3 regions of the Neptunomonas phycophila genome follow, and region 3 is predicted to be linked to each of the others. Evidence: predicted binding sites of a transcription regulator. Region 3 holds the regulator's gene; each other region holds the start of a gene.
The links. The regulator sigma-54, encoded in region 3, starts transcription at its own class of promoters, with help from an activator protein. The targets are predictions, from matches to a motif close to TGGCACNNNNNTTGCTNT.
Positions count from the first base shown of each region.

Region 1 (9,734 bases), on a different contig from region 3:
GTTGGTAAAGTTTAGCGTCATTAATTCTAAAAACGAGCCTGTTGAGACAGACTTTGCCATTGGCAGTGAGCCTAAAGCAAACTTTAGTATTTCTTTACCGGCACTGGGGTCTGATCAGTATCAAGTGAAATGGATGATCGTGGGCGGCGATGGCCATAAAATGACGGGTAGCTTTGGTTTTATGCAGCACTAATTTTTACCGAGCTGCCGAGGGCTGTTTATGGCTTTTATGGACTGGGAATGGGTCGTGTTAATGACCCGCTGGCTTGTTTATTTGTGTATTTCCGGGGCGGTAGGGGGGCTAGCCAGTTTTTGCTTGTTTAAAAGGTTTCCGTCTCTTTTCTCTTTGTTGTTGCGCTATACCATAGCCGCTTGTGTAATGGGGTTTGTAGTAACGGGGCTTCACTTTCTGGTAAGGGTAGGGGCTTTAGCTGAAACTGGGTTTAGTGGCATGTTTGACCCCTTAATGATGAGTGTGCAGTGGGGGTCGTCCGTGGGGGAGGCTACCCTTTACCGTTTGATAGGGTTTGGCGTGCTAATCCTTTCAATGGTTGCTAGTAGGAAAAGCGTATATTCAGGCGCTAGTTTTATGTTCTATGTAGCAAGCTTGGGTTGTGTTCTGATTGCCATCTCTTTTACAAAGACGGGCCATATAGCGCAAATGACGTTGCTATCAAGCGTGTTGTTAACCGCTCATATTTTGCTCACATTTTGGTGGATGGGGTCACTATATCCACTGTGGATAGCGGCGCGTCGTTTGGCGCCTCAAGAGTCTTCTCATGTGATGCATGTCTTTGGGAAGGTTGCGGTTGTGGTTGTTGTTGGGCTAGTCGTTTGCGGGGGTGTTTTAAGTTATCAATTAACGGGTTGGGTTGGCTTGCTAGGCAGCGAGTATGGCTTCTGGCTATTACTAAAAATAGCGTTGGTTGGTTTAATTCTGGTATTAGCTGGTGTACACAAACTGTTTCTAGTCCCCGCGATTTTGACTAATAATAACGCGCAACGCTTAGCTACTTCTTTGTTGTTCGAAAAGCTGCTTGGCATGTCGATATTGGCTGTTACAACGGTGTTAACAACCTTGGTGGGCCCCGCGCATTAAGCTGGATTGTATCTGCAAGCGCAAGCGAGCGTTATGCGTAACTGCTCGCCTGTGCTTTGTTTTTACTTTTCGACAAATGCCCGCTCAATCACGTAATGACCTAAATCGCCATGGCGTGCCTCACTGAAGCCCATGTTGTTTAGAATTTTACAGGTATCTTTTAACATACTCGGGCTGCCACATAGCATGAAGCGGTCGGTTTCGACATTGAGATTTGGTAAGCCTAAATCGTTAGTTAGCTTGCCGGTTATCATTAGGTCGGTTAGACGCCCATTATTACGGAATTGCTCGCGTGTGACGGTTGGATAGTAGAGCAGTTTTTCTCGTACCATGTCTCCTAAGTACTCATGATTAGGCAATTCGTTCAGGATTGTATCGGCGTAGGCTAGCTCGGACGTGTAGCGCACCCCATGGGTTAGTATGACCTTATCGTAAGCATCATAGATTTCAGGATCTTTAATAATGCTCATAAACGGCGCTAAGCCGGTACCTGTACTAATCAGGTATAGGTTTTTGCCAGGCAGTAGGTTGTCATTAATCAGCGTACCTGTTGGCTTGCGACTAATCAGTATTTGATCACCTGCTTGAATCTGCTGAAGCTTAGACGTCAGTGGGCCGTCAGGCACCTTGATGCTAAAAAATTCTAACTCTTCTTCGTGATTTGCACTGGCAATGCTGTAGGCGCGCATTAACGGGCGTCCCTCATGCTCTAAACCAATCATGGTGAAATGTCCGTTCTTAAAACGGAAACCTGCATCTCGGGTGGTTTTAAAGCTAAACAGGGTGTCATTCCAGTGGTGCACACTGAGCACTTGTTCTTGACCAATTGTAGACATGGTATCTACCTCGCTGTAGCTAGTGCTTTATGTCAGTGATAGCGCTAGTCGTTATAAAAACTCAATCTGTTATAGGTTTTGTGCCTTTGTGATCCCAGTATAAAAGACTTAAATTATCGGTAAAGCGGGATTGTTTTATAAGCCTAATAGGAAAAATCGATAATGAAGTATTCGCTTCGTCAGTTGGAAGTTTTTTTAGCGATAGCGCACCACGATAACATCACTAAAGCGGCTAATAGTTTATCCATGTCGCAATCGGCGGCGAGCAGTGCTTTGAAAGATTTGGAAGATCAATTTGATATACAGCTTTTTGATCGGGTAGGTAAGCGGTTGCAAATAAATGAGTTGGGCAGGCTGATGAGACCCCGGGCGGAAGCCTTGTTAGATCAAGCGCGTGGCTTAGAGAGCGAGTTAATGCAGCATCAAACGCCAGGGCAGCTCAAATTAGGAGCAACACTAACCATTGGCAATTACTTGGCAGTTGAGTTAATGGCTGCCTACATGGCGGAGCACCCCAGTCAACGTGTAACGCTGGAGGTGGCCAATACCTCAGCGATTATAGAAAAATTGACTAACTACGAGCTGGATATAGGACTGATAGAAGGTGAAGCTAATAATTCTAACTTAGAGTTTATCCCTTGGCTTGAAGATGAGCTGGTGGTTTTTTGTTCGCCTTCTCATCCTTTGGCGATGAAATCAGTGATATCCGATCAAGATTTACAAGAAGCTAGCTGGATTCTTCGGGAGCAGGGATCAGGTACACGGCAGGCATTTGATTGGGCTATGCGAGGATTCCTACCGCGCTTTACTATTTTGCTGGAGCTTCAACACACGGAAGCGATTAAACGATCTGTAAAAGCGGGTTTGGGTATATCGTGTTTATCACGTATTGCTTTAGAAGAATCTTTCGCTAACGGGAGCTTGGTTGAGCTGAATGTGGCGCATAGAAACCTACACCGTCAGTTTTATTTAGTGATACATAAACAAAAGTACCGCAGTGCAGGTATAGAGCGATGGTTAGCTATGTGTACAAATCCTGATCAATTTCAGCTGTAAATTGTCTTTTTTAGCTAGGCTAATGAATAAAAACGCTTTTTTTAGGTTTTTTTGTAACTTTTTTAAAGAAGTGTATTGACACTTTCTCTGAACTCTATAGAATCTGCGCCCATCCTTCGGAGGGGTGGCTGAGTGGCCGAAAGCACCGGTCTTGAAAACCGGCGAGTCGAGAGGCTCCCAGGGTTCGAATCCCTGCCCCTCCGCCATTAAAGGATACTGAAGTTCCTCGATAGCTCAGTTGGTAGAGCAGTAGACTGTTAATCTATTGGTCGCTGGTTCGAGTCCAGCTCGAGGAGCCACTTCAGGGTTTCAAAAAGTGGGGCGTTAGCTCAGTGGTAGAGCAGTTGGCTTTTAACCAATTGGTCATAGGTTCAAATCCTATACGCCCCACCACTTTTGATTCAGCAGTAAACCTATAGGATGGGGCGTTAGCTCAGTGGTAGAGCAGTTGGCTTTTAACCAATTGGTCATAGGTTCAAATCCTATACGCCCCACCATCCTTTCTTATTCTTCCTGTTTCTTCTATAGCAATACATCCTTTCTATTTTCTATTTTCTATTTTCTATTTTCTATTTTCTATTTTCTATTTTCTATTTTCTATTTTCTATTTTCTATTTTCTACATTTCGGCTTTTTTCCGAGTTCGTTTCTGTTCTGGTATTTCGGTATCTAATTTGCAGTGCTTATTGTTGCGGTCATAGGCGGCTTTATCGCAGCTAATCATCTACGGCCTAATTAGCAATCATCTAGAACCTACCGGAGGTAACATGGATAAGTTAGCAATGACTGAAGCAATAATGGCTAAAAAGGCAGAAAAGGGGCTGACATGGGAGGGCATCGCCAACGAAATTGGTTGTTCGCCTGTATGGCTTACATCGGCGTGTCTTGGGATGAATAGTGCCTCTGTGGAAAAGGCGGCTGCTATAGCTGAGTATCTCGAGTTGTCTTGCGAGGTTGCAGAAGCATTAACGGCTTTCCCGACCAAAGTGTGGGATCAAGTGGTCCCTACGGACCCGCTGGTTTATCGGCTTTACGAAATCATGGGGGTGTATGGCGGGACGTTGAAGGAGGTCATCCAAGAAAAGTTTGGTGATGGAATTATGAGTGCAATCGACTTCACCATGGAGGTCGATAAAGTTGAGGACCCTAAAGGAGACCGTGTGGTGTTGACCATGAGTGGTAAATTCCTGCCTTACAAGAGTTGGTAATCATGGCGGTATAAGTATGACGGCTTGCTTGTGTTTGAGGCCTGCTTTGTCTTGAAGTCGGGTTTTGGTTCTTTATTCGCGAGTAGTGTGGTCGGCTGAGTAAAGTGTACGTTTTTTGTGCACTTTCTTCGTTAAATTTTGCGGTTGGCGCGCTTATGAGGCGTGAATAGCGCGTTAGACTTTAGCGTTTTGTTGTAAATACCAACTTAGTGTATGTATTTCGCTAGCATTATTTTTTAATCTCTCATTCTCTGATTGCCTTAAAAATAGGGTGATTATGTAAAGGTTAGGTGTACTTCTTGTGCTTTTTTGTTGGTTTCGGCCTCGTTTGGAATAGTTATTGCTCAAACAGTTTGTGAGGAAGAGATTGGTAAAGATGATTTACGCCCTTCCTGTTATTAGCTAATTGCCAATACAGGCATTACTTAGAGAGAGATTAACTATGTCCTATTTAGTCCCTACGGAGTTTGTGACAAAGATGGTGGATGCGGGTGAATCCAAAATCTTTATGTCAACACGAGACACGCTTATTCGCGCCTTTATGGCGGGAGCTATATTGGCGCTGGCCGCTGTATTTGCGGTAACTATTGCCGTGCAAACGGGAGTGTTTTTAATTGGCGCAATACTGTTTCCTGTTGGCTTTTGTATGCTGTATTTGATGGGGTTTGATTTGCTGACAGGGGTGTTTGTATTGTGCCCATTAGCACTGCTTGATAAGCGGCCTGGTGTGACCGTCAATGGTATTTTGCGCAACTGGGGCTTGGTGTTCCTCGGTAACTTTGCTGGAGCGTTAACGGTCGCCTTTATGATGGCGTTTGTGTTTACGTATGGCTTTTCGATTGAGCCAGGAGCTGTGGGTCAAAAGATTGCTGAAATAGGGCATGCGCGAACAGTCGGTTATGCTGAGCACGGTGCTGCGGGCTGGTTTACTATCTTTTTGCGCGGCATGCTGTGTAACTGGATGGTATCCATGGGGGTTGTAGGCGCGATGGTTTCAACCTCGGTAAGTGGTAAGGTAATCGCGATGTGGATGCCTATCATGCTCTTCTTCTTTATGGGTTTTGAACACTCGGTTGTGAATATGTTCCTTTTCCCATCAGGTATCATCATGGGCGGTGATTTCTCGATTGCTGACTATTTTATTTGGAATGAGATTCCAACAGCGCTGGGTAACCTTGTAGGTGGTTTGGCTTTTACAGGCTTGACCTTGTATAGCACTCATGTTCGTACGGGCGCTAAACGTAAAGCAATGTAAGTGAGTGTCATCACCAAGATAAATTGATTTGTCGCTGTGGGTGCAAAACTAAAGCCAGTATGTTTGTGGCAGTGATAAATAAAAAATAAGCCTTGGCTGGAAACAGCCGAGGCTTTTTCGTCGTTAAAAAGGCGCCATATGAGTCAGCTGCGAGTATCAATAGGCCAGTGCTCTGATAAAGGGCTTAAAGCAATTAATCAGGACTTTCACGGAGTGTTAGTGCCTAAAGAGCCGCAATTGAGTGCGAAAGGTGTGGCTGTGGTGTTGGCTGATGGAATCAGTAGTAGCGATGTAAGTCAGGAGGCTAGTGAATCTTCTGTTACTGGCTTTTTGGCGGATTATTACTGTACTTCTGAGGCATGGTCGGTAAAAAAATCTGCTCAAACTGTATTGGGTGCTACGAACTCATGGCTGTATTCCCAAACTCGGCAGAGTCAGTATCGGTATGATAAAGACCGAGGCTATGTCTGTACCTTAAGTGCTTTGATTGTAAAGTCCACCACGGCTCATGTATTTCATGTGGGGGATGCGCGTGTTTATCGGCTTCGTGGTGATGATTGGGAGCAGCTGACCGACGATCATCGGTTTTGGGTGTCGCAAGATACCAGCTATTTGAGCCGTGCTATGGGTATGGATTCGCACCTAGAGGTTGACTACAGCGCGCATCAATTAATTGAGGGGGATGTTTTTGTTCTGGCGACTGATGGAGTCTATGAGTTTGTAGCGGATAAGTTTGTTCGCCAGGCGATTGAAGGTAGTCATAATGATTTAGATAAAGCGGCTAAGTTGATTCTTGAGGAAGCGCTTGAGCAGGGCAGTGATGATAATGTAACGGTGCAGGTGGTTAGAGTTGACTCACTACCTGAGCAAGACGTTAAATCGCTCTATCATGAATTGACTGAGTTGCCATTCCCGCCAGTGTTAGAGGCGCGTATGGAGTTTGATGGCTATCTCATTATCCGAGAGCTTTATGCAAGTAGCCGTAGTCATGTTTTGTTGGCGGTCGATACTCAAACGCAGCAGCAGGTAGTCTTAAAAACACCTTCCGTTGACCTAAGAGATGATCCTGCATATCTAGAACGTTTTTTGATGGAAGAGTGGATAGCCAAGCGCGTTAATAATGCACATGTCCTTAAAGCAGTATCGCATACGCGTAAGCGTCACTTTACTTATACAGTCAACGAGTTTATCGAAGGTCAAACGTTAACTCAGTGGATGATTGACAACCCTAAGCCGGATATTGAGCTAGTTAGAGGGATTGTTGAGCAGATTGCTAAAGGGCTTCGAGCCTTTCACCGTGCTGAAATGCTGCACCAAGACCTGCGTCCAGAAAATATCATGATTGATACAACAGGAACGGTGAAAATTATCGATTTTGGTTCTACTCGCGTAGCAGGCATTATGGAAATGTCCACGCCAGTTGAGCATCATAACTTGTTGGGTACTGCTCAATATGCAGCGCCTGAATACTTTTTAGGTGAAAGTGGCACGGTGCAGTCAGATATTTTTTCTCTGGGTGTGATTGCTTATCAGATGCTTACAGGGCGGTTGCCCTATGGGGCAAAAGTCGCTCGTTGTAAAACTAGAGCGGCGCAGAGGAAATTAGTTTATGAGACGTTATTAGATGAAGAGCGTGAAATACCCGCATGGATTGACGGCGTCATCAAAAAAGCAGTGCATCCGTTTCCTGAAAAACGCTATGACGTATTGTCAGAATTTATCTATGACTTACGCCATCCTAATCAGGCCTTTATCAGCAAAACAAAACCGCCGTTGATGGATCGTAATCCGGTGCTGTTTTGGAAAAGCGTTTCGCTGATTTTGGCGTTGTCTATTATTGCAATATTGAGCCGGTGTTAATGTGTTCAGCATTCATTGGTGATATTGCAGAAAATTAATTTTGTACTAAAGTAATTGTCTTTAAACACTCTAGTTAAACGGAATTAGTCATGGGATATCAAGATAGAGATTGGTACAAGGACGAAATGAAAAAGAGAAATGTAACCACGCGCAAAAGGGTTACAAGTATGTCTAGCAACCCTAATGTGATAAAAACTGCGTTAATCGTATCCATAACCCTCAATGTGATTCTTGGTTATGCCTTTCTTGATTTGGCCGGTTTCATCGGTAACTGACTCCCCTGATTAGTTTTTATATCGTCTTGTTGCTGATTTATCATCAGTTTAATGTGCTATCTATACGGAATATTTTATTGGGGTTGGGTTTCGGGTTCCAAGGAAGTTCGGCGTTTTGCCACCCGTTTTGAATGCGAAAACCGGCCTTGTCTCCATTTTTTAGACGGCTTCCTTGGAAGCCGTTAATCATATAGGTTGCATTCGGAAAACCGTTTTGACGCAGAAGTTGAGCGCTTGGTAAGCCTCGCTCGTTTCCGGAGCGACACATGGTGATAATCGTTGCATTTTTATTTAGGCCCTTTTCAAAAAGAGCTTGCTCGACTTGTGCAGCAAACTTGGGATTTTGATAGAGACGAAAGCGTTTGCGTTCAGAGTCCCAGTGATTGCGATCGACCAATAAATACGGAATGTTCACATCAACCTCATCGGTGAATCCGATAAACATTATTTCAATTGGGTCGCGTACATCAATGAATAAGACGTCGGCTCGCTGCATTTGAACAAGATCATAAGTGGCTTTAGGTGTTATGCCTTCGATAGCGGCTGCATGGGCCGCATTTAGAGGTAAATTTATGCTCAACAGTAGAGCGATCAGGTAGGTTTTCATGAAATATTCCTTTTCTAAAAACTAAATACGCGTGTGTTTTTAGCTGTCATTTGTTGGGCTATTTCTGGTGGTGCTGCCACACCAACTCCTTCACGGAGAGCGTCTTTGCTGTGTGAGCTGTTGGGTAAATATAATGCGCAGACGTTAACGCTAGCACCGCCTTTTTGTAGCTTCATCATCATTTGTTCGGGTGTTACATTTTTTGGCTTTAATTGCTTATTATTGGTTGCGTTAAGCGCAAGGTCGCCAGCTTTGTCGCACAGTAAAACGTCAACGTGCGTTCCTTTGTTTTGCATGGCATTACCTAAGACCATGGCCATTCCTTGGGTTTGTAATGAACCGCTGTTCACTATGATGAGTGCTTTATCAATCTGATTATCATTGGCTTGTGATGCTAACGGGGCTGCTAAGATTGATCCGAATAATAGAGCGGTGAGTTTATTGGCTTTCATTAAGTGTACCTATTTTTATCAGTATTAGCTAATTTAGTAAGTTCTAATATAAAAGATACTACTGGTTCATTGCTTCTGTAAAGTATTAGGTGTTTTTTTTTGGGTTAAGTAGCAGGATAAGTTTGGATGGGGTGCGGCTTTCTCCTTCCATTGCGGAGAATATTCCGTAGAGCAGTCTCATTATCTGCTAGCAAGTCGCCGAAGGAGCTGCAGGCAGGTATTTAGGCTGTATTATATCTGTGTGAAGTGTTGAGAATGGCTTGATATACGATTGTGCTAGTAAAGTATGTAGCAGGTGGGTTATTGGCGAGTGCCTAATAACTAATCGAAATGCATGGTACCAGTGGCCGGACTCGAACCGGCACGCTTTTAAGGGCGGGGGATTTTGAATCCCCTGTGTCTACCAATTTCACCACACTGGCATTTCGTGAGGGCGTATTATAGGGATCTTCTTGGGCGCGTCAATGCCTTTTGTCGATATTGAGTGATAATTTTTAATGGGTTGGGTACAATTGCCTGCCTTGTAACCGCCTGCCTGATAGAAAATATGCACGTTAAAGATTTTCAATTCGAATTACCTGAGTCGCTTATCGCAAGTTATCCCCTACCAGAACGAAGCGCTAGTCGTCTTCTATGCCTAGAAGGGAATACAGGTGAGCTAACGCATCGAGTGTTTACCGATGTGCTTGATCTTATTAATCCTAATGATTTAGTCGTTTTTAATAATACGCGCGTTATTCCTGCTCGCTTATTTGGTGAAAAAGCCAGCGGTGGTAAAATCGAGGTGTTAGTAGAGCGTGTTTTAGATGAGCATCGTGTGTTGGCTCATGTGCGTTCGAGTCGGTCACCCAAAGAAGGCGCTGAGCTGTTTTTAGAAGGCGGCATCAAAGCGACTATGGTCGGTCGTCATGAAAACCTGTTTGAGCTTCGTTTTGAAGACGACGATACGGTTCTTAACCTGTTAGAACAGCATGGCCATATTCCGTTACCTCCTTACATGAAACGAGAAGATCAGTTGGATGATCGCGAACGTTATCAAACAGTCTATGGTACTGAGCCGGGTGCTGTCGCGGCGCCTACTGCTGGG
Region 1 is NZ_MRCI01000002.1:85,316-95,049, forward strand. It holds gene BS617_RS14310 (copper resistance CopC family protein) at 1-193, shown strand, start outside; gene BS617_RS14315 (CopD family protein) at 221-1,099, shown strand; gene BS617_RS14320 (ferredoxin--NADP reductase) at 1,162-1,935, opposite strand; gene BS617_RS14325 (LysR family transcriptional regulator) at 2,098-2,991, shown strand; tRNA gene BS617_RS14330 (tRNA-Ser) at 3,110-3,197, shown strand; tRNA gene BS617_RS14335 (tRNA-Asn) at 3,215-3,290, shown strand; tRNA gene BS617_RS14340 (tRNA-Lys) at 3,310-3,384, shown strand; tRNA gene BS617_RS14345 (tRNA-Lys) at 3,414-3,488, shown strand; gene cynS (cyanase) at 3,758-4,198, shown strand; gene BS617_RS14355 (formate/nitrite transporter family protein) at 4,641-5,453, shown strand; gene BS617_RS14360 (bifunctional protein-serine/threonine kinase/phosphatase) at 5,592-7,313, shown strand; gene BS617_RS14370 (rhodanese-like domain-containing protein) at 7,632-8,195, opposite strand; gene BS617_RS14375 (DsrE family protein) at 8,210-8,647, opposite strand; tRNA gene BS617_RS14380 (tRNA-Leu) at 8,983-9,069, opposite strand; gene queA (tRNA preQ1(34) S-adenosylmethionine ribosyltransferase-isomerase QueA) at 9,195-9,734, shown strand, end outside.
Region 1: the regulator sigma-54 is predicted to act here: its motif matches at 4,528-4,545, upstream of BS617_RS14355 (formate/nitrite transporter family protein).

Region 2 (9,734 bases), on a different contig from region 3:
CTTAGATTCGCTATATTGCTGCAATAATGCAGGATGCCTAACGCGGCTTTCCTCTGCTCGTCCCCAGTGAATCGCTGTCGCGTCAGAACTACCTTGAGCTAGCAGATCCAAGCCTAGCTTAGTTCCGGTGACGGTATAGCCAATCATCGCCTGCGTCTTTAATTGTTGCGTTAAGCGGTTAGCCGTGGCTTGCAGTAAAGGGTCATCACTTCCTGATAGTAACAATCGATCGGCCATCAAGCCTCTGTGCGCATTATCCAATAACCAGCGATCAATCAAGGCACGTGGAAACAGCCATTTACCGGTCACTTTCGTTGCGGGAATCTTTCCCTCGGCGGCCATGGAATACACTTTTTTCTCATTAACGTCTAAGTATTCCGAAAGCTGGCGTACGTTCATAAACGGATGAGCGTGCTCATTCACCCTGAACCCCCTTGCCCTCTTGCAGGCAATCAAGATCGACGGTGTCCCGACCATGAAAGATCAGAAAGTGACGGCCTTTCGCGCGAGCCAATAAAGTGATTCCCATTTCCCTTGCCAACGCCAGTCCCATTTGAGTCACCCCCGAGCGTGACAATAAAACCGATATTCCCATTTGTGCCACTTTGATCACCATTTCTGACGTCAACCGGCCTGTGGTATAAAAGATTTTTCCGTTGGGGCTAATTCCTTGCAACCACAGCCGACCCGCCAACGTATCCACCGCATTATGTCGACCCACATCCTCAACAAAGGACACAATATAATCGCCATCGCTCACAGCACAGGCATGAACAGCGCCGGCGTTTTTGTATGTTTCGTTGTGCTGACTTAATGCACGAAGCAAACTATAAACCATGCTCTGCTTTACTGGCGTTACATGTAGTTCTACATCGGCGATTTTCTCCATTAAGTCTCCAAACATAGTCCCTTGGCCACAGCCACTAGTAACGGTCCGTTTTTCCAGCATAGATGCCAAATGAGCAGGCTCTTTACGAGTGACTACCGCCGCAGACTCAACATCCCAATCCACTTGTACAGCGGTTAAATCCTCAACCCGCTCAATAAATCCTTGGTTTTTTAAATAACCCACCACTAACGCTTCAGGGTCAGCCCCCAACGTCATCAACGTAACTATTTCACGTTTATTTAAATAAATGGTTAAAGGTCGTTCACAGGCGATTTGAATCGTCCTTTCACCGCCTAACTCGTCGATGACAGTAGCCTGCTCTGTTAACGACGCCTGCGCGTAACTGCGTATGACTGATTCAAAGGGTTGCTCCATGTCACCTACCTTCTCAATTAATTGGTTTGATCAGAGCAAGTTTCATTCCGGTGTTTATATACCCTACCGTCTACTGTTGATCACAATTAGCAGCGCATCACCGTGACACCTATTAATAGACAAAATGTCCCACCTTCATCCTCAACCGTGTCTTTTTACACCAACCAGCCTCCCTTTTACCCCTAAGAGCACCGTCATTATGTGGCCTACGCTTTGCAATGATCTCCAGTACCTGTGCTTATCGATCCAAGCGATTACGCAACAACCCGAAGGAGAACCTATGTGACTTCAGCTACTACGACTGCTCCGAGCGCTGATGATAAAGATCAACAGCCCCCCACAACAAAATCAGGGACGCGCTGGCCTGTATCCATTCAACTCAACAAAGAGAATGTTCAATCAGGCCGCTGGGACACAATACGTTGGAGCATTGCCGACTTGCTCCCTCGCCCCTTAACCGCTGACGATTATCATATCCTGACCATTGAACTTCACCTTGATCAACGTACCGCTTATCGATTCAACCTTAACTCACAAGCCCCCTGCCTATTCGTTTTATGCCATGAATCAGACGTTGATAACCAGCTTATCCCTGTCCACATCAGCGCCAGCCAAGATGAAGCTTCATCCTACATGGATGGCGAGCACCACGTTTTATCCGCAGAAATGCCGGTAGCTATATGTTGCTGGATCGAAGCCTATCTCAGCCGTGAAGGCGAATTGATTGATAGTGGGCGCAAAAAAAAGAAATCAGGAAAAGGACGCAGCAGTGGAAACTGATACTTCATTTCTTAAAAGATGGTCTCTGCGTAAAACCGAGGCAAACCGAGAGCAAAACGAACAATCAAACGAGACTGAACAACTATTAGACAATCAAGATAGTTCGGAGGTTACTCCACCCCTTCCTGACAAGGCGGCCGAAATATCCGCAGATAGTTTAAGTGATGAGGACATGCCAGCCATCGACTCTCTGGATGAGCATTCAAACTTCCAACAGTTTTTCTCAGAAGGTGTCAGCGAAGCTTTACGACAACAAGCACTAAGGAAGCTATTTAACCTCCCAGAGTTTCACGTGAGAGATGGGCTAAATGACTACGATCAGGACTTTAGCAATATCACCCCATTAGCTGAAGCTGCCGCTGGACAAATCAGACAATGGATTCATCAACAAAAAGATGACTTCACTGCGGCTTTGCAAGACGACAGCAATGATGAAGAAAGCACCGAGCCTATTCACTCTTCTCATGCTTCATCAACAGAAAGCGACCAAGTGACCCATACACCCACCCAAGACAAGACAGAATGATACAACACAGCGAAAAAACCAGAATTTCACTCAGATAATGACCGCATATATTGGACCCTAGCGACCTAATCAGTGGTTCATCAATTGCATCGAGTAATTTAAAAACGGTTCAGATATACAACAATGACAAGCGCACGGCCTACAGCGAGCACTGAGGTACGTGGATAAAAGCCATTAGCCTGACCACCGAGGGCTTTATGACAACAATAATAAACATGCCAAACCTCAGTAATGAAAGAGCAAAACAGGAGGTCATAACGCGACTATCGCCGCCTCATAACCTACTTGCGAGTACCATTGCTTACAGCACGCAAGGCCACCTGTTGATAATGGGATCCGAAAAAGCAATTCGGATTGCGGCACTACAACTGTCTTCTATGCAAAGTACTACACTATTGGTTACTGAAGCGGCTCAAATCGATATCGACACCGCTGACGAATCAGAGGCGATAGAATCACTGATAGCAAGCACCAAAAACGACACCGTCTTCTATAACAAGCTGCTGTCGGTCACAGGCTATCTTGGCCAATTTGACGTTGACGTCAGCATAACGGCACAAGAAGAGACATCTATTAGCCGCATTCCATTGGCTAAGTTAGCATTGGGGCTTCCACACTTTGACCTGATCTTAGACCTGAATGCATCCCCTATTCTGACAACAAACCTACTGCCGCCTGGCTATTTTCACGCAAATAATACAACAACGTTAGCCTCTCTCTACGAACAACTCCCTCAATACATTGGCGACTTTGAAAAGCCTAAGTATTTCCAAATCAACAACGACATGTGCGCACACAGCGCACGGGGGCAAACAGGCTGTACACGCTGTTTAGACGTATGCCCAGCAGATGCTATTACATCAATTCAGAACATTGTCTCAATCGACCCTCATTTGTGTCATGGCGCTGGCGGCTGCTCAAGCGCCTGCCCCACAGGAGCCATTACTTATACCCAGCCCCCAAGGGGACAGCTGCTCGATTATATTCAAAGACTCATCACACTTTACTCTGCCGAGGGGGGTGAAGACTTTTGTCTGCTGTTTCATGATCATGATAAAGGTCGAGAGTTAACACTAAAGCACGCTTCATCCATCAAAGGGCATATCATCCCTATCGAAGTCGAAGAACTGGCCTCCGTTAGTTTGGAAGTATGGCTAGCATCGTATGCCATGGGAGTGAATACACTCTATTTACTGAACACCGACGCTATTCCAAGCAGCATGCAAAATCTTGTTGAAGAACAGATATCCTTAGCCCATCGCATAATGACAGGACTAGCAATACACCCTAATCGGCTGCAATTAGTTGACGACATCACATTGCTTGAAAACCGGTTACCGTTACAGCCTTCATTGCCATCTATGGCTCCGGCCCCGTCATTCACAACTGACAAACGTGAAACTTTATTTAATGCGATCGCCCACTTAGCTGATGCGGCCTCAACAACAGAGCCCCAACAGTGTTTAAACCCTGTCATACCGCTACCTCATGGGGCTCCATTTGGAAAAGTCACAATTCAAGAGCAAGAGTGCACCTTGTGCCTTTCCTGTGTTGCCGTTTGTCCTACATCCGCGCTAACAGCAGGTAAAGATAGCCCCGCCTTGTACTTTACCGAGCAAAACTGCGTCCAATGTGGATTATGTGAGCGCAGTTGCCCGGAAAAAGTGATTACGCTAACCCCGCAACTGCGATTACACGCTACCGACCAGCCTCAAGAACTAATAGCCGAAGAGGCTTTTCAGTGCATCAGCTGCGCGACGCCTTTTGCACCTAAGCGTACAGTAGAAAAAATGATCAAATCGCTCAGTGAGCATAAGCAATTTCAGGGTAGTGCGATCAACCGACTCAAAATGTGTGCTGATTGTCGCGTTCGCGACATATATAACGATTTAACACTACACCCAGAAAAGCAATTAGAGCTATGAGGACTGATGAGTGAACATGATTCCAATCCATACTCACACCACAACCGAATACGATCAATTGCGCGGCGATATCTATGCACTTCTCGCTTCTCTTTTGAGGAGCGCGCCTACGCAAGACGCATTGGCATGGTTGCAAGCTCTACAACCGGATGGCGATGATAACCCAGACATGCTCAAAGCTTGGTCAGCACTAGCCCTAACAGCTCAGCATAGTAAAACCGAAGCGGTTGCCCAAGAGTATCAAGACCTATTCATTGGCGTAGGCCGTGGAGAGCTTATGCCCTTTGGGTGCTGGTATCTAACGGGCTCATTAATGGAGCGCCCTCTCGTAACCTTACGCGAGGACCTCAAACACTTAGGGTATGAACGGCAAAAAGAGGTATATGAACCGGAAGATCATATTGCCGTTTTGTGTGAAGTCCTCAGCTTAATGGTTTCCCAAGACCACAGCTATAGCCATCAATATAGGTTTTTACAGCGCCACTTGTTTCCTTGGGCTTTTGCATTTTTTACCGATTTACAAACAGCCAATAATGCCTATTTTTATGCTCCCGTTGGCCTACTAGCGCACACTTTTTTCCAACAAGAAAAAACATACTTTCAGCAGCTATCGCCTGCACAACTCAATACCGACAATAAAAATGACCGGAGGGAACTCGCATGAGTAGCCAAGAAAAACCGGATGCGGGGCGTCGTCGCTTTTTAAAAGCGGCTGGACTGGCATCAACTGCGGCTAGCACAGCCCTAATAATTGATAACACTTCTGCGAATCAGACAGATGAAACAGACGAAGCGAAAGAACCGTTATCACCCAAGGGCTATCAAGAAACCGAACATGTTCGCCGCTTTCTCAAGACGCTTCGTAATTAACAAGCAGGAGCCACCATTATGCGCCTAACCAAACGCGACCAAGACACATCGACAGCCCAATCCGGCTTAGGTTTATCCCGCCGCCATTTTTTACGCAACACAAGTTTAGCCACAGGCGGTGTAGCAGCCGCTAGCTTTTTAGCGCCTGGCATGATTCAGCAAGCGGAAGCTTCAAAATCTGCGGTCCATAGCTCACCTGTGGATGTAAAACGTACGATATGCTCGCACTGTTCGGTCGGTTGTGGTGTTTATGCAGAAGTCCAAAACGGCGTTTGGACAGGACAAGAACCTGCCTTCGACCACCCTTTTAACCTTGGAGGGCATTGCGCAAAAGGTGCGGCGCTGAGAGAGCACGGTCATGGCGAACGGCGTTTAAAATACCCAATGAAGCTGGTTGATGGCAAATGGCAAAAAGTCACTTGGGAACAAGCCATTGACGAAATTGGCGATAAAATGCAGGCCATACGCGAAGAGTCAGGACCTGACTCAGTCTATTGGTTAGGTTCTGCAAAATTTAACAACGAACAAGCCTACCTTTTCCGTAAGTTTGCAGCGCTGTGGGGCACTAACAATGTCGACCACCAAGCACGGATATGTCACTCAACGACCGTTGCTGGTGTTGCTAATACATGGGGCTATGGCGCCATGACAAACTCCTTTAATGATATTCATAATTGCAAATCGATTATCCTCATTGGAGCTAACCCCGCTGAAGCCCATCCGGTTTCTTTGCAACATATCTTTCGTGCTAAAGAACGCAACAAAGCGCATATCATCTGCGTAGACCCGCGTTTTACTCGCACCGCCGCTCATGCAAATGAATACATACGCATACGCCCCGGTAGTGATGTCGCCTTTATTTGGGGCCTTCTGTGGCACATTTTTGAAAACGGCTGGGAAGATAAACAGTTCATAGCCCAACGCGTATACGGCATGGACAAAATACGCACGGAGGTCGCTAATTGGACACCGGCTGAAGTTGAAAGCGTAACCGGTGTACCAGAAGAACAAATGCGCCAAGCCGCAAAATCTCTGGCCGACAATCGACCGGGAACCGTCATCTGGTGTATGGGTGGAACACAACACACCACAGGCAATAACAACACACGTGCTTACTGTATTTTAATGCTCGCACTTGGAAACATGGGTAAAGCTGGCGGCGGCACCAACATCTTCCGTGGCCATGACAATGTCCAAGGAGCAACAGACCTAGGCGTTTTATCCCATACCTTGCCTGGCTACTATGGGCTAACAGACGGCGCCTGGAAGCACTGGTCAAAAGTCTGGGACCTTGACTTTGAGTGGGTAAAAAGTCGCTTTGATCAAAGCGTTTATCGAACGCTAAAGCCAATGAACAATTCCGGGATTCCCGTTTCCCGCTGGATTGATGGTGTGCTCGAGGACAAGAAGAATATCGATCAGAATGACAATCTTCGCGCGATGGTTTATTGGGGACACGCTGTCAACTCGCAAACTCGTGGCGTCGAAATGAAAACCGCCATGGAAAAGCTGGAGCTGATGGTCATCGTCGACCCTTATCCAACTCATGCCGCCGTCATGCATGATAAAAAGGATGGGGTTTACCTACTCCCAGCAACAACACAATTTGAAACCTACGGCTCAGTAACCGCATCGAATCGCTCCATACAATGGCGAGATAAAGTGATTGAACCTCTCTTTGAGTCTAAGCCTGACCACATCATCATGCATAAATTTGCAGTGAAACTGGGTTTCGATAAGCAACTATTCAAAAATATCTCCATCAGCAATGAAGAACCTTTGATTGAGGATATTACGCGTGAATTTAACCGAGGAATGTGGACCGTAGGCTATACCGGCCAAAGCCCAGAACGCATAAAAGAACACCAACAAAATTGGCACACTTTCAATGAAACCAGTCTAAAAGGAGAAGGTGGCCCTGCCGACGGTGAGTATTACGGAATGCCGTGGCCTTGCTGGGGTACACCAGAGATGAGACACCCTGGTACCCCTATCCTCTACGATACCAGTAAAAGTGTTGCAGAAGGCGGCTTACCTTTCCGCGCTCGCTACGGTGTAGAGCACGAAGGGACTAACATTTTAGCTGAAGGCTCCTTTACAAAAGGTTCTGAAATTAAAGATGGATACCCTGAGTTCTCTGCAGAGCTGCTAAAAAAACTGGGCTGGTGGAGTGACCTCACTCAGGAAGAACAGTTGGCAGCTGACGGGAAAAACTGGAAGACAGACATGTCAGGAGGTATCCAACGGGTAGCGATCAAACATGGTTGTGCCCCATTCGGAAATGCGAAAGCTCGCGCTATAGTATGGACCTTCCCCGACCAAGTCCCACTGCACAGAGAGCCACTGTACTCAAACCGCCGGGATTTGGTTTCAAAATATCCAACATTTGATGACGCCGAATCGATTTATCGATTGCCGACACTTTATAAGTCAATACAGGCTAAAGATGTCAGTACTGACTTTCCCATTATTTTAACGTCGGGACGCTTAGTGGAATACGAAGGGGGCGGTGAAGAAACGCGTTCTAACCCTTGGTTAGCAGAGCTTCAACAAGAAATGTTTGTTGAGGTAAACCCTTCTGATGCCAACACACTCGGCTTTAAAAATGGAGACGATGTATGGCTCATAGGGCCAGAAGGGGGGCGTATAAAAATCAAAGCGCTCATTACACCGCGTGTTGATAAAGGCGTAGCCTTCTTGCCTTTCCACTTTGGGGGACAATTCCAAGGGAAAGACTTAACCAGCAAGTATCCTGAGGGCTCTGCACCGTATGTTACGGGTGAAGCAGCTAATACGGCCATGACGTATGGATACGACCCCGTCACCGTGATGCAAGAAACGAAAGTTTCTCTCTGTCGCATCGAAAAAGCAACGGCCTAAGGAGATCTAACCATGGCTAATATGAAGTTCCTGTGTGACTCCAAGCGCTGCATCGAATGTAACGGATGTGTAACAGCGTGCAAAAACGAAAACGAAGTGGAATGGGGCGTTAACCGTCGGCGCGTCGTGACCCTTAATGATGGCGAACCCGGCGAAACCTCCATTTCTGTCGCGTGCATGCATTGCTCTGATGCTCCGTGCATGGCTGTTTGCCCTACTGACTGCTTTTATAAAACCGATGATGGAATTGTTTTACACAATAAAGACATCTGCATTGGTTGCGGTTATTGCCTTTTCGCGTGCCCTTTTGGCGCACCACAGTTTCCCAGCAGCTCAGCGTTTGGCGAGCGTGGAAAAATGGATAAGTGTACATTCTGCGCCGGAGGGCCAGAGGAAGATAACAGCCCAGAAGAATACGCCAAATATGGAGCAAACAGGATTGCTGAAGGCAAGTTACCTATGTGTGCCGAACTATGCTCTACCAAAGCTCTATTAGCGGGTGATGCAAACGACGTTTCCGATATTTTTAGAGAACGAGTTGTGTATCGCGGCCATAACGATGGCGCTTGGGCAATGGAAGAAGAACTCGCATACGATGCGACGCAGCCAAAGGCTTAACCCAATAAAGCCACATCATGTGGCTCAATCAAGGTTATTGTTATGAAGAGACTTTCACTGAGTCACCTCATTATTATTTGCTTGGTATATCTAACGTCAAGCAACGTTGCTCTTGCTGCCGATAAAGCCTCTGAAGCTAAAGTAAGCGGTTTTTCTGGAGCCGAGTATTGGCGAGTAATTAAAGACGGCAACGAAGGAACGTCACAAGTTAAAGGAATTGAAGCAGGGGTGCTTATCAATGTTGAAGGGGAATACTGGAGACATCTACGTAACAAATGGGTATCACCTTATGGCGCTTATGCGCTCTTAGGTGTCCTGTGCACATTACTCATCTTTTATTTAATCGTGGGGCAAAAGAAGCTAGATCACCCCAGGACAAATAAAAAAATAAAACGCTGGAGCCAACTTGATAGGGCAAATCACTGGACGGTAGCTATCCTCTTTATGACGTTAGCATTAACAGGCCTTAGCTTACTCTATGGTAAATTTTTCTTAAAAGGGCTCCTAGGAGACTCCATTTGGGGTAACTATATTGCCTTATGCAAAATACTGCATAACTATTTAGGCCCACTTTTCATGCTAGCTTTACTAATCATGATAGTTCGTTGGCTGAAACATAACTTTTTCAACGCCATCGATCTGCGTTGGTTTATTAAAGGAGGAGGAATATTCGGTAATGCCCACCCAAGTGCAGGCTTTCTAAACGGCGGTGAAAAAGTATGGTTTTGGTTGTTAACGTTTGGCGGAGTCACTATAAGTATTTCAGGCCTCATACTCGACTTCCCTCTGTTTGGACAAACACGCGAGGTTATGCAGTGGAGCAATATTATTCATGCCGTTAGCTCACTGATCCTAATTGCTGCGTCATTCG
Region 2 is NZ_MRCI01000005.1:47,072-56,805, forward strand. It holds gene BS617_RS17280 (substrate-binding domain-containing protein) at 1-423, opposite strand, end outside; gene fdhD (formate dehydrogenase accessory sulfurtransferase FdhD) at 416-1,264, opposite strand; gene BS617_RS17290 (DUF3305 domain-containing protein) at 1,547-2,044, shown strand; gene BS617_RS17295 (DUF3306 domain-containing protein) at 2,034-2,570, shown strand; gene BS617_RS17300 (4Fe-4S binding protein) at 2,768-4,495, shown strand; gene BS617_RS17305 (TorD/DmsD family molecular chaperone) at 4,512-5,159, shown strand; gene BS617_RS17310 (twin-arginine translocation signal domain-containing protein) at 5,156-5,365, shown strand; gene BS617_RS17315 (formate dehydrogenase subunit alpha) at 5,384-8,245, shown strand; gene fdh3B (formate dehydrogenase FDH3 subunit beta) at 8,258-8,863, shown strand; gene BS617_RS17325 (formate dehydrogenase subunit gamma) at 8,906-9,734, shown strand, end outside.
Region 2: the regulator sigma-54 is predicted to act here: its motif matches at 1,467-1,484, upstream of BS617_RS17290 (DUF3305 domain-containing protein).

Region 3 (9,734 bases):
ATGGCCCCATTATCGCCGTAACTTTACCGCGAGGGATGCGCAAATTGACACCGTTAAAGATAGTGCGATTACCACGACTGAAATGAAGATCATCAACAATAATGACGCTATCTTCATTAGACTGTTTTGACATGCGTAGGGCGTATCCTCTGCCGTAAAATATTCCGCTAACCTATATTAACGGAAAATTAAGGCGCACAATATACCACTAGTGCAAGAAAACATGAATAATCCCAATTCACTTGCGTAACATAACAGTTCTGATTTAATACCGCTTTTTACCTTCGGATTTACTATTCTATGCTTTATCCCATTTTAGCGATACTTGGTGGATTAATCGTGCTCGTATGGAGTGCAGATCGCTTCGTAAACGGTGCCGCCGCTACCGCCAAAAACTTCGGAATGTCACCGTTATTGATAGGCTTAACGATCGTGTCTTTTGGCACGTCCGCCCCCGAAATGCTGGTCTCTTTTATGGCCTCCATCAATGATTCGGGAAGCTTGGCGGTCGGTAACGCGGTTGGTTCTAATATTGCCAACATTGCTTTAGTACTTGGTATAACCGCAATGATTGCTCCTATGCCGGTAAAATCAGGGGTTATCAAAAAAGAGATTCCTCTATTAGTGGGTATAACGTTACTGGCTGGCTACTGCTTATGGGATCTGACGCTTTCACTATCCGACGGTATTATCTTGTTTGTTGGGTTGATTGTTTGTCTCTATTTATTTGCAAAATACCAACAAGAGGAAGAAGGTTCGGATGATGAAGAAATCCCCGAACTGACAACACCTAAAGCTATTTTTTGGCTGCTAATAGGGCTTGCTCTTTTAATAGCAAGCTCAAGATTACTCGTCTGGGGCGCTGTTGAAATCGCCACAATTATGGGCGTCTCCGAACTCATCATTGGTTTGACGATTGTAGCCATCGGCACCAGCCTACCGGAATTAGCGGCTACCGTAGCCAGTGCACTAAAAAAACAACACGATATCGCATTAGGTAACATAGTCGGTTCTAACATCTTCAATTTAGGTGCCGTGATGGCAATTCCGGGCTTAGTGTCTCCCATTAGCATTGAGGCAGACGCGTTCTCCCGTGACTACATGGCCATGCTTGCCGTCACAATGCTGCTTGTCGCCTTTTGCTTGTGGCAGCGCCCCGCCCGAATCTCACGTATCGAGGGCGGCCTACTAACCGCCGCCTATGCGGGATATCTCTACCTGCTGTACACTGTTGCATCCTGATTAACCCAAACGGAAATAAGTAAGTTTTATTATGGAACAAAGCAAACCTTTCTTAGAATCTGCTATTCGTACTATTAAATTAGAAGCCGAAGCAGTACTAGAACTTATTCCGCATTTAGATGCCGGATTCGAAGCAGCCTGCGAACTGCTGATCGAATGCAAAGGACGTGTCATTGTCACAGGTATGGGTAAGTCAGGTCACATTGGCTGTAAAATTGCAGCAACACTAGCCAGCACAGGCACTCCGGCCTTCTTTGTTCACCCAGGTGAAGCCAGCCATGGCGATATGGGGATGTTCACACCAGAAGACGTGGTCATTGCGCTATCCAACTCAGGTGAAACCGCTGAGATTGTGACTATATTGCCGCTCATTAAACGGATGGCAGCTCCGCTAATCAGTATTACAGGTAACCCTGCATCCACATTATCTCAAGAAGCTAATGTCAATTTAGACATCTCTGTTTCCGAAGAAGCATGTCCTCTCAACTTAGCACCTACATCCAGTACGACGGCGCAGTTGGTGATGGGAGACGCACTTGCAATCGCCTTACTTGAAGCCAAAGGTTTTACCGCCGAAGACTTTGCCTTTTCTCACCCTGGTGGTAGCCTCGGCCGCAAGCTCTTGCTCAAAGTTAAAAGCATTATGCACGCAGGCGACGACATACCTACCGTCGAACTCGGCACATCAGTTAATGCGGCACTTATAGAAGTTACAGAAAAGCGCTTAGGCATGACAACAGTTGTCGACAAAGACGGTGTACTGGTCGGTATATTTACCGATGGAGACTTGCGACGAACGCTTGATTTGAACCTTGACCTCAAATCAACACCAATAGAACAAGTTATGACACGCCAATCAACAACCGTAAACGAAGAAATGCTCGCCGCCGAAGCCCTTCACATCATGCAAACTAAAAAAATCAACGCGCTGATTGCTTGCGATAACCAAGGTCGCCCTACTGGCGCACTGAATATGCACGACATGTTAAAAGCAGGAGTGATTTAATGCGCACTATCGACAATATTGAACTTGCAAAACGCGCCGCAAACATCACGCTAGCAGTGTTTGACGTGGATGGTATTTTAACTGACGGCAGTTTACATTTCCTTGCAGATGGTTCAGAAGTCAAAATGTTTAACACCCTAGACGGCCTAGGCTTCAAAATGCTGCATGACGCGGGGATTGAAACCGCGATCATTACTGGCCGAAAGTCACCGCAAGTCGAAATGCGTGTCAAAGCACTGGGAATTACATACCTGCACCAAGGACGGGATGACAAACTTACCGCCCTGCGTGAAATACTAGACAAAACAGCTCATAGCGAAGAGACAACCGCCTATATTGGCGACGACCTACCTGATTTATCCGCTATTACAGCCGTTGCTTTTGGTGCAACAGTTCCCAATGGGCACCCTCTTGTAAAAGAAGAGGCCAGTTGGGTAACTGAACGAACAGGGGGTTATGGAGCCGCTCGTGAGTTTTGCGAGACTATCCTACAAGCCAAAGGCTTGTTAGAACAGGCGTACCAGAGGTTCCGTTAATGCTACTGAACCAAAGCAAAGCGCGAGTAGCCGTTGCAAGTATTCTCTTGTTACCGCTTCTCGCTTACTGGATTATTAACCCTGATGACGTGCAAGAGACACCGACACAAAGCGCATTATCACAGGGTGCGGATTACTACCTAAAAGGCAGCAAAGTAAAAGAGTTCGATGAACAAGGGAAGCTTAAAGCGACACTGTCAGCCGCTGAGTTAACTCACTTTCCCGATCAAGCATTATCCAGACTACTTTCTCCATCCGTCGAAATGCAGGATGAAAAAGGAACACCTGTCACGCTCACCAGCAAAACTGGCACGTTATTTGATAATGAAGACCGCATGACGCTTGATGAAGACGTACGCGTCACGCATAATCCCAACATGCCCGATGCCAGTTTACTAACCACGTCGTCGTTAAATTTTGACCGCCGCAGTGGTATCGCGAGCACAGACCTACCCGTCAAAATAACAAACCAACAGTTTGAAACGACAGCAACTGGCATGACGATCAACATTAATTCGCGGACCTCCGATTTACTATCGGACGTAAAAGGCACTTTTTATGTCGAACCTTAAACAACTATCCCTGTTGGCTTGCACATGCCTATTCGCTACCCAGCTTGCCTTTGCGTTACCTGACGACCGCAAGAAGCCTATCCATATCGCCGCTAATAGCGCTCAGATTGATGAAAATAGCGGAATTACTACCTATACGGGCAACGTGCTTATTACCCAGGGTACTATGAAAATAAAAGCCGCTAAGGTTAACCTTTATCAGAAAAATAATGACGTAAACCGCATTGTCGCCACGGGTAGCCCAGCAAGCTTTAGCCAACAAGCATCAGCAAACCAAGCTATTACCGACGCGTTTGGTCAACGTTTAGAGTATCAAGTTGATAAACAAACCATCACGATCACCGGCAACGCTCGCGTAGAACAAGACAAGAACCAATTCAGCGGCGAACGCATTGTTTATCAGATGGAAAAGTCTCTCGTTAATGCCTATAGCGGTGAAGGCAACTCAGGACAGCGCGTACAAATGATTATCCAACCAAAAGCGAAATAATATGATGACGCCGGATAGCACTTTACACGCTCGCAACTTAGCAAAATCATACAAAAAACGTAATGTCGTTCGCGATGTATCCCTCTCGGTCAATAGCGGTGAAATCGTAGGACTTCTGGGTCCCAATGGTGCCGGTAAAACTACCTGCTTTTACATGATTGTGGGCTTGGTCAAAGCTGATAACGGCTCAATAGCTATCAACGAAGAAACGATTACCCCTTTGGCTATGCACCAACGCGCACGCAAAGGAATTGGTTACTTACCTCAAGAAGCATCTATTTTTCGAAAGCTCAGTGTTGAAGATAACTTACTTGGCATTTTAGAAATGCGAAAAGAGCTATCAGTTGATCAACAAAAAGCCAAAATGGAAGAGTTGTTAGAAGAGTTTCACATTACGCACATACGAAATAGTCTAGGTATGAGCTTGTCTGGTGGAGAACGACGCCGAGTCGAAATAGCGCGTGCCCTAGCCTCCGAGCCCGCTTTTATTTTGTTAGACGAACCCTTTGCAGGGGTTGACCCAATCTCTGTAAATGATATTAAAAAGACGATAAAACACCTACAATCAAAAGGTATTGGAGTCTTAATAACGGACCACAATGTCAGAGAAACACTAGACATTTGTGAGAAAGCCTACATAGTCAGTGAAGGTGTTATCCTAGCTGAAGGCGAGCCAAGCGATATACTGGCAAATGAAAAAGTTCGTGCTGCTTACCTCGGCGAATCGTTTCGACTATAAGCAACACCTCGTGTTTTCTGGAGTCTACTTGTAATTTATGAAGCAGTCATTACAGTTAAAAATGGGGCAACATCTCACGATGACCCCACAATTACAGCAAGCAATTCGCTTACTGCAATTATCGACACTTGATCTACAGCAGGAGATTCAATCTGCATTAGACAGCAATCCCATGCTGGAAACTAATGAAGACAGTGAAGACAATGCGGCTCCGCAGGACAACTCTACACAGAGCGAGCAGCCTAGCAATTCAGATCAAACCCCATCGGAATACACGGCGCAAACAACACAAGAATCGACACAATCTGACGACCAAGAACCCGACTCTTTTGACGACAAGTGGAACGATGACATCCCCAGTGAGTTATCAACCGATTCATCTTGGGACGACACTTACCAAACTAGCAGCAACACATCGAGCACAAGTAATCGTGACGATGACAGCTTTTTTGAATCGAATGATAGTGCCGAGGAGAGTCTCCAAGACCATTTGCTATGGCAACTTAACCTAACAAGGATGTCCGCAGACGACCGTTTAGTTGCTGAAGCCATTATCGATGCGATCGACAACGAAGGCTATTTACGCCTTAACATTGAAGAGCTGCTTGAAGACTTTAAACGCCAAGAACCAGAACGCTTCCAAGAAGCAGAACTGGAAGAGTTCGAAGCCGTATTGCATCGCGTACAGCAGTTTGATCCGCCCGGTGTAGCGGCCCGCGACTTAGGTGAATGCCTGTGCATACAATTAAAACAATTACCTGAGCCGCCTCCTTTGTTAGCGCAAACATTGAACTTGTGCCAACATTATATCCACTTACTGGGTAACCATGATTACAAACAATTGATGCGCAAGCTACGCATCAAAGAACCACAATTACAGGCTATTATTGAACTCATTCAAACGCTAAACCCGCAGCCGGGAGCAATGATTTCACCTTCAAAAGCTGAATATGTGATTCCAGATGTTTTTGTGGAAAAGCTCAAAGGTGTTTGGACCGTGCGCTTGAATTCTGAAGCTTCACCTAATTTACGGATCAACACTCAGTATGCTGATTTGATTCGCCGAGCGGACTCCAGCGCGGATAACACCTATTTAAAAAACCATTTACAGGAAGCACGCTGGTTTATTAAGAGTCTACTCAGCCGAAATGAAACTCTGCTAAAAGTTTCAAGTCAAATTATCGAAAGGCAAGTAGATTTTCTTGAGCATGGTGAAGAAGCTATGAAGCCCATGGTGTTACATGACATTGCCGAAGCAGTTGAGATGCACGAATCCACTATCTCACGTGTGACGACACAAAAATTCATGCACACACCTCGCGGAATATTTGAGCTAAAGTACTTCTTTTCAAGCCATGTCAACACCAGCGATGGTGGCGCAGCCTCATCAACAGCCATACGAGCGGTCATAAAAAAACTGATAGCTGCCGAAAACCCTGCTAAACCTTTAAGTGATAGTAAAATTGCTCAACTTCTCGATGAAGAAGGAATCCAGGTCGCTCGAAGGACGATCGCCAAATATCGCGAAGCGATGGGAATCGCTCCTTCTAATGAACGCAAGCGTCTGGTTTAATAACGATACGCATACGACTGAAGAGTCGTGCTAAGGAGACAATCTATGCAGATCAATATCACAGGTCACCATGTAGAACTGACTGAAGCACTGTCCGAGTATGTACACACTAAGTTTGACAAGCTAGAACGCCATTTCGATAACATCACTAACGTACAAGTGACCTTGAGTGTTGATAAACAGCGGCAAATTGCCGAAGCTGACATGCATATTGCTGGAGGCGAAATATTTGCAACCAGTGAGCAGCCGGATATGTATGCGGCCATTGATGCCCTGACGGATAAGCTAGACCGTCAAATCATCAAACATAAAGAAAAGCTCAAGAGCCATAAATAACCTTCTAATAACTAATTGAAGTCATATGCCCATAATTTCTCTGTTAACACCTAGCCGCACTCTACAAGCAGTAGAGGGCGGCAGCAAAAAGCGCGTGCTAGAAATGGCAAGCAAACTCATTGCTGAATCAGTCGGTGAAGAAGTCACACACGAACTTATCTTCACCGGCCTAATTGGCAGAGAAAGGCTGGGCAGTACCGGCATCGGTGAAGGGGTTGCTATACCCCATTGCCGATTAGCGGGTATCGAAGCACCGATAGGAGCGCTGATTCACTTAGCAGAGCCTATCGATTTTGATGCTATCGACAGCCGTCCTGTAGATTTACTGTTCTTTTTGCTAGTCCCTGAAGCGGCATGTGATGAGCACCTCGGCACTTTAGCAAAATTAGCAGAAGTCTTTAGCCAAGATGAATGCCGTGTCGCCCTTCGAAAAGCCGACAGCAATGAAAACCTATTGGCTACAGCGACGCGCTTATTCCAATAAAGTGACATCAGCCTAATGCAATAAGAGAGCTCTCATGAAATTGGTAATCATTAGCGGGATGTCCGGCTCAGGAAAAAGCTCAGCCCTGCAGGCATTGGAAGATGTTGGTTTTTATTGCATTGATAACTTACCGGCTATGCTATTGCCGGATTTAATTAAGCATCTAGAAGCCGATGCTCAATTCAAAAAAATAGCCGTTTGTATCGATGCTCGTAACTTATCGAGTAATTTAGAGCGGCTCCCCGAGATCTGGCGTGATTTTAACGAACACAGCGACATTAACGCCGAGCTCGTGTTTATTAACGCGTCACTTGAAAGCTTACTCAACCGTTACAGCTCAACTAGACGCCGACATCCGATGTCAGAATTGTTTAGTGGATTAACTGACTCAATTGAGTACGAAAAAAAGCTCCTTGAGCCGATCGCCGAAATTGCTGATATACGAATCGATACTACACATATGTCACTATACGACCTCCGTGACACGATTAAATTACGTGTAGCAGAGCGCAAACAGCAAACGTTATCACTGCAATTTGAGTCGTTTGGCTTTAAACATGGCGTTCCAATGGATGTCGATATGGTATTTGATGTCCGTGTACTGCCAAACCCTTATTGGCTTCCTGAATTACGTAAATTTACGGGCAAGGACAAGCCTGTCATCGACTTTTTAAGCAACGAGGCTCTGGTCGATGAAATGTACCAGGATATTCGCGGTTACATTGAAAAGTGGTTGCCTGAGTTTTCCAACAATAACCGCAGTTATGTCACGGTAGGTATTGGCTGCACCGGCGGCCAGCACCGGTCCGTTTTTCTTGCGGAGAAGCTAACGGGCTATTTTAAATCACTCATGGATACGGTGAACATACGCCACCGAGAACTGCACTAAGTGCCAGTTTAAGATCAGGAATAAGCGCATGCTAGAAAAGAAAATCACAATAATAAATAAGCTCGGCTTACACGCCCGCGCAGCCGCCAAGCTCATCAACACAACCTCGCGCTTTTCGTGCGACGTCCGCCTAGAAAAAGATGACCGAGAAGTGGATGGGAAAAGTATCATGTCTGTTATGATGCTTGCCGCAAGTCGAGGCACCGAACTTACTGTAAAAACTCAAGGCGAAGACCAAGATGAAGCCCTGAGCGCAATAGAAGCGTTAATTAATAACCGCTTTGACGAAGAAGAGTAATATCAGCCAACAGATCTACTGTAGGCTTAAGAACTATCCGTTATACTAGCGCCTACGCCACCAAGGCGCCCCTACTCTATCCTGACGCTGACAGTGAGCACCTAAGGACTTTATGACGGCTCAAGAAGATACCACAGCATTAGACAAGCTAAATAGCGCTCTCAATAGCGGCGCATTTCAACAAGTCCGTTTCACCCTTAACAGCACATTACGTCCTGTAGAAGTCGCACATTTACTCGAAAAGTCGCCCCCAAAAGAGCGCCAAATTCTTTGGAACCTAATCCATCCAGAGAATGAAGGTAAGGTACTGCAATACCTTGCTGATGATATCCAGGCCGACATTTTAAGCAAAATGGATGCTGATCGTTTATTAGCGATTACGGAAACATTAGATACCGACGATGTAGCCGACGTTTTACAACAACTCCCAGAGCGTATTACTCGCGAGCTGCTCCAAATTATGGATCAGCAAAATCGCGAGCGCATCGAAGAGATCTTGGCTTACCCAGAGGACACCGCTGGCGGCTTGATGAATACCGACACGGTTACTATCCGCCCCGATATAACGGTAGAAACGTGCTTGCGCTATATTCGTCGCCATAATGAAATCCCAGAGATGACGGATAGCCTTTTTGTAGTAAGCCGAAAAAAGAATTCATACATAGGCACACTTCCCCTTACCAAGCTGTTGGTGAGTGACCCCGAAATTACAATTCGGGAAATAATGAATACCGATATTAAGCCCATACCTGCTGACATGCCTGATGATAAGGTTGCTTCTCTTTTTGAAAAGCACGACCTAGTCTCTGCCCCTGTTATTAACAAGAGCGGTAAATTATTGGGACGTATCACTATCGACGATGTAGTCGACGTTATACGGGAAGATGCCGACCACTCCTTAATGAGCATGGCGGGTCTGGATGAAGATGAAGATACTTTTGCTCCACTCTTAAAAACTACGCGCCGTCGCGCTGTTTGGCTGGGCATTAACTTACTAACAGCGTTACTTGCTTCATCTGTGATCGGACTCTTCCAAGACACCATTGATAAAGTAGTCGCTCTGGCCGTACTAATGCCCATTGTGGCATCCATGGGCGGTATAGCAGGCAGCCAAACCTTAACTCTGATGATACGTGGTCAAGCATTAGGACATGTCGAGCGTTCAAACGCTCGCTGGCTTCTTAACCGCGAGCTGTTAGTCAGCTTATTAAACGGGATCATATGGGCCGGGGTCGTGGCAGCGGTGTCTATGGTCTGGTTCAGCAGCCAAACTATCGGTATCGTTATTGGGTTAGCTATTGTCATCAATTTAATTGTCGGAGCACTGGCCGGCACCCTACTTCCCCTCGTATTAAAAGCGTGGGGGATCGATCCAGCATTGGCAGGCAGTGTCTTACTGACTACAATTACCGACGTGGTAGGTTTTTTTGCCTTCCTTGGCCTAGCCACTTATTTCTACGGATAACTTAATGAGCAATATCGATACACATGACACCGACTATGAAGATGATGACTTTGTCAGTCGTTCGCAACGTAAACGAGAAGTTGAAGCACTTCAGGACATAGGCA
Region 3 is NZ_MRCI01000001.1:2,394,563-2,404,296, forward strand. It holds gene BS617_RS10865 (ABC transporter ATP-binding protein) at 1-133, opposite strand, end outside; gene BS617_RS10870 (calcium/sodium antiporter) at 301-1,242, shown strand; gene BS617_RS10875 (KpsF/GutQ family sugar-phosphate isomerase) at 1,274-2,248, shown strand; gene BS617_RS10880 (KdsC family phosphatase) at 2,248-2,784, shown strand; gene lptC (LPS export ABC transporter periplasmic protein LptC) at 2,784-3,356, shown strand; gene lptA (lipopolysaccharide transport periplasmic protein LptA) at 3,343-3,846, shown strand; gene lptB (LPS export ABC transporter ATP-binding protein) at 3,848-4,585, shown strand; gene BS617_RS10900 (RNA polymerase factor sigma-54) at 4,623-6,158, shown strand; gene hpf (ribosome hibernation promoting factor) at 6,204-6,494, shown strand; gene ptsN (PTS IIA-like nitrogen regulatory protein PtsN) at 6,520-6,978, shown strand; gene rapZ (RNase adapter RapZ) at 7,013-7,867, shown strand; gene BS617_RS10920 (HPr family phosphocarrier protein) at 7,896-8,165, shown strand; gene mgtE (magnesium transporter) at 8,278-9,630, shown strand; gene yjgA (ribosome biogenesis factor YjgA) at 9,635-9,734, shown strand, end outside.